DNA from 2 places in the Rhizobium sp. P2_G2 genome. Region 2 is predicted to be linked to the other one. Evidence: predicted binding sites of a transcription regulator. Region 2 holds the regulator's gene; the other holds the start of a gene.
The links. The regulator PhoB, encoded in region 2, activates phosphate uptake and scavenging genes when phosphate is short. The targets are predictions, from matches to a motif close to TGTCATNNANCTGTCAT.
Positions count from the first base shown of each region.

Region 1: the regulator PhoB is predicted to act here: its motif matches at 1,074-1,090, upstream of AC1D06_RS23325 (DUF2794 domain-containing protein).

Region 1 covers NZ_JBFUFF010000037.1:28,120-30,519, forward strand. Annotated here, with positions in the region: gene AC1D06_RS23320 (DUF1223 domain-containing protein) at 175-942, shown strand; gene AC1D06_RS23325 (DUF2794 domain-containing protein) at 1,147-1,527, shown strand; gene AC1D06_RS23330 (transporter substrate-binding domain-containing protein) at 1,648-2,400, shown strand, end outside.
Region 2 covers NZ_JBFUFF010000002.1:38,263-40,662, forward strand. Annotated here, with positions in the region: gene AC1D06_RS02495 (hypothetical protein) at 1-534, shown strand, start outside; gene phoB (phosphate regulon transcriptional regulator PhoB) at 768-1,451, opposite strand; gene phoU (phosphate signaling complex protein PhoU) at 1,606-2,319, opposite strand.

The DNA.
Region 1 (2,400 bases), on a different contig from region 2:
ACGTATGTCAAGAAAAATGGTTCCGATGCAATTCAAAAATTTTGAGCCGGTTTCCATCAAGGGATTTTGATTTAGGTGTGAAGCCGTCTTGGGCTATAGCTGGAGCATTGCAGGCCATGGCTCGCGCAATCTTGCGTGCATCTGTCGGCCGTTATCCGGGACCTAGGGACTTCCATGCGGCTTCCACTCTATTCAACTCTTGTGCTCTGCCTGTTCGCGGTAGCGCCGGCTTGGCTTTGCATGGCCGAAGAGGTCAAGGAGTCGCATCCGGTGGGCGTCGTCGAATTGTTCACCTCACAGGGCTGCTCTTCCTGCCCCAAGGCTGACGCCGCTTTCTTCAAGATCGCCGGCGACGGCAATGTCGTGGCGATCTCCTACCACATCGACTACTGGAACTATCTCGGCTGGGAGGACACACTCGGCCAGAAGGAAAACACCGACCGCCAATATGGCTATGCGAAGATGCTTGGCAACAACAACGTCTTCACGCCGCAGATCGTGCTCAACGGTGTGACCGATGCCAAGTCCACCAATCCCAACGTGATCCTCGCCGACCTCAAACGCATGGGCAAGAACGGCGACGGCATGCCCGTCGACGTTGATGCCGACCTGACGAAGGATGAGATGACGATTACGGTCGGCTCCGGCGTCGGCAAGGCCGATGTCGTGATGGCCTATTTCAAGAAGCAAACCACGGTGGAGATCTCCAAGGGCGAGAATACCGGCAAGCAGATAACCTACCGAAATGCCGTAACCAAGCTCGAAACAGTCGGCATGTGGGATGGCAAGGCGATGACCATCAAGCTGCCGTCGGCGTTGATTTCCAAAAAGGGCCAGGACGGCTGCGCCATCCTGTTGCAGGCGCATGACAAGGACGGCAATCCCGGCCGCATCTACGGCGCCGCCATACTGGAAAACTATGCGGCGCTCGGCGCGCAGTGACGCCGTGTCACGGCTCATCCCGCCTCGGCCCCTCGACATCCGCAATGACCGTGCCCACATGACAATGTGACGCAGAAGTCCGAACATTACCGATCAAATCGGTCTTGCAATTCGGACCTCTTCAGGCAAACTGTCATCAATTCGTCATTGGCGCGCCGGTGAATCGCAGCGGCAATGGCAGCGAAACATCGTGTAAGGGACGACATGACGGATCAGACCGAGCACAGTGGAGCGACCACCGCAGGCCAGGTGGTCGATCTCAAGGACTATCGCGATGCCCGCGATCCGGCGCCGATCACCTTCCACCGCCTCGAACTCAACCAGATCCTGAGGATTTATGGCCGAATGGTCGGCGAAGGCGAATGGCGTGACTACGCCATCGATTTCTTCAAGGAGAAGGCTGTGTTCTCGGTCTTCAAGCGCTCCGGCGACCTGCCGCTCTACCAGATCGAGAAGAACCCCAAATTCGCCGCCAAGCAGGGTGCTTTTTCGATCGTCAACACCCAGGGCCGCATCCTCAAGCGCGGCCACGAGCTCGCCCAGCTGCTGAAATTCTTCGACAAGGTGCAGCGCCTCCGCGATTGAGACAAATTCTCCCTCCCAGTCCGGCGACTGTTGCTCCTCACGGCTCCGCTTTGCCGCTTGCCAAGCCGACCCCTTCATCTTTATGACATGGAACCGCCACAATCTCGGGAGCCCTTCGTCATGACGTTCCGTCGCTCGTTCCTTCTCGGCCTCGCCGCCGTTATCGCAGCGCCTTTTGCCGCGCATGCCGCCGATCTGCCGGACCTCAAGGGCCGCAAGGTGGTCGTGGTCTCTGAGAACGCCTATCCGCCGCTGCAATTCGTCGACCCCAAGACCAACAAGCAGGTCGGCTGGGAATATGACGCGATGGACGAGATCGCCAAGCGGTTGAATTTCAAGGTGGAATACCAGAACACGTCGTGGGATGCGATGATCCAGGCCGTCTCCGACAACCAGTACAATATCGGCATGGACGGCATCACCATCAAGGACGAGCGCAAGCAGAAGGTCGATTTCTCCGATCCCTATATGCGCTCCGAACAGTTCATGCTGGTGCGCGGCGATGAGAAGCGATTCACCGAAGCCAAGAGCTTCGCCGCCTTCAAGGATGGCCTGGTCGGCGCCCAACCTGGCACGACGCCATTCTACACCGCCGTCTATAGCGTGCTCGACGGCAATGAGCATAATCCGCGGATAAAGCTGTTCGAAACCTTCGGCGCCACGGTCCAGGCATTGAAATCCGGCGACGTTGATGTCGTGCTGACGGACGGTACGGCCGGCAAGGGCTATGTCGATGCCTCCAGTGGCAGCCTCAAGCTGATCGGCGGGCCGCTCGGCAGCGAGGATTTCGGCTTCATTTTCCCCAAGGGCTCCGATCTAGAGAAGCCTGTCAATGCGGCGATCGCCTCGCTGAAGGCCGACGGCACCTTCGAC
Region 2 (2,400 bases):
GATTTCATCCCCAAGCAATTGCAGAGCGAGGATTTCGATCCGAAGGTGCCGCTGAAAACCCCGCTCGATCCGCTGCGCGGCTTTTCCGGCGATTGGGTGAGCGTGCTCAAGCCCGGCGACACCAGTGCGGTCAAGCCGGCGTCGCAGGCCAAGGTCAGCGACGTCACCGACAGCGACGGCAAGGCGATCATGATCATCTCGAATGCGCCGGACCAGGATGGCGAAGTGCGGATCGAGGTGCCGGCCGATGTGCTGAAGAATCTTGCGGGCAAGACCTCGACGCTGGCTGTGACGCTACGCGCCGATGGCGACAAACCGTCGCAGATCTATATCCAATGCGCCTTCGCCAGCCTCGGCGATTGCGGGCGGCATCGGTTCACGATCTCCAATGAGCGGGTGGATGAGCTGATCCAGGTGAAGTTTGATGGCAAGCAGGCGCCGAACGAGCCGGGGTTTGTGATCATCAACAGTGATCTGACTGGGCAGGGGCGGGCGATCCGGCTTTATGGGATCAGGATTGGGCCGGGGGCTTGAGCTGAAAGCAATGGCGCCTGGCGCCACCCCCCTCTGTCCTGCCGGACATCTCCCCCTCAAGGGGGGAGATTGGATGGGGCGCTCTTGCTGCCCCAAATTCCCATCGTGAATTCACTCTTCGTTGGCGATGTGGAGCGGTGAGCAAGCCTCTTGCCAATCTCCCCCCTTGAGGGGGAGATGTCCGGCAGGACAGAGGGGGGTGAACCGCAAACGCCAACGAAGCGAACGGCCAATCACACTTCCATCGCATACCCCGCACCGCGCACGGTGCGGATCACATCCGGCATGTTCGACAGATTGAGCGCCTTGCGCAACCGCCCGACATGGACGTCGACGGTGCGTTCGTCGACATAGATGTCGTGGCCCCAGACGCCGTCGAGCAGTTGCGAGCGGGAGAACACCCGGCCCGGCGACGACATGAAGAATTCCAGCAGCTTGAATTCCGTCGGTCCGAGGCGGATTTCGCGGGAGCGGCGGTGGACGCGGTAGGTTTCGCGGTCGAGCTCGACATCGCCGCATTTGAGGATCGAGGAAATGGCGTTGGGCCGCACCCGGCGCAGCATGGCCTTGATGCGGGCCATCAGTTCCGGGGTCGAGAACGGTTTGACGACATAGTCGTCGGCGCCGGTCGACAGGCCGCGGACGCGCTCGCTTTCCTCGCCGCGGGCGGTGAGCATGATCACCGGCAGGCGCTCGGTTTCGGGGCGCATCCTGAGCCGACGGCACAATTCGATGCCGGACACGCCGGGCAGCATCCAGTCGAGCAGCAACAGGTCCGGGACGCGCTCCTGCAGGCGGATATCCGCCTCGTCGCCGCGCGGGATCACCTCGACGTCATATCCCTCTGCTTCGAGGTTGTAGCTGAGCAGCGTGCCCAGCGCTTCCTCGTCTTCCACAACCATAATTCTCGGCTGCATGGTACTCTGCTCCGTCGGCAATCACGCCTGGCGCGTGCCCCGCGCCCAGGCGGCTGCGATTGTTACTACCGGCATAGTCTCGTCCGATGCCGGCGCTGATGATCGGCGGCCAGGGACGCCATTGGCGGCAGCTGGCCGAAATGCGCAATCGGCATCACTGGCCCGGCTGCACCACGGAAGCCGTATTGTCTTCCTTGACGCGTTCGCCGGTCGGCTGTTCGCCCGTCTTCATGTAGTAGATGGTTTCCGCGATATTGGTCGCATGGTCGCCGATGCGCTCGATGTTCTTGGCGCAGAACAGGAGATGCGTGCAGGGCGTGATGTTGCGCGGGTCTTCCATCATGTAGGTGAGCATTTCGCGGAACAGCGAGGTATAGACGGCGTCGATCTCGCCATCGCGCTGGCGGATCACCTCGGCCTTTTCCGCCGAGCGGGTGGCATAGACGTCGAGCACGTCCTTGAGCTGGGTCAGCGCCAGTTCGGAGAGATGTTCGATGCCGCGGGCGAGCGGCCGCGGAATGCCGGTGGTCTGCACGGCAATGACGCGCTTGGCGTTGGATTTGCCGAGATCGCCGACGCGTTCGAGATCGGCGGCGATGCGGATCGAACCGACGATCTCGCGCAGGTCCGACGCCACCGGCTGGCGCTTGGCGATCATCAGGATGGCGCTGTCGCCGATATCGCGCTCGGTCTGGTCCATGATCACGTCTTCCGAGATCACGCGCTGCGCCAGCGCCGAGTCCGACGTGACCAGCGCCTTGACCGAGTCGGAAACCATCTGCTCGGCCATGCCGCCCATTTCGGCGATGCGGCGGGAAAGGTTGGCCAGCTCCTCGTCAAAGGCGGAATAGATGTGTGCGGTCATCAATAGTCCTCCAACCGGCGGGCGGCCGGCGCGGTTTTGGATCGGCCGAAGCGGCCCCTATGTCCTGGGCCGCCGGTTATCCGG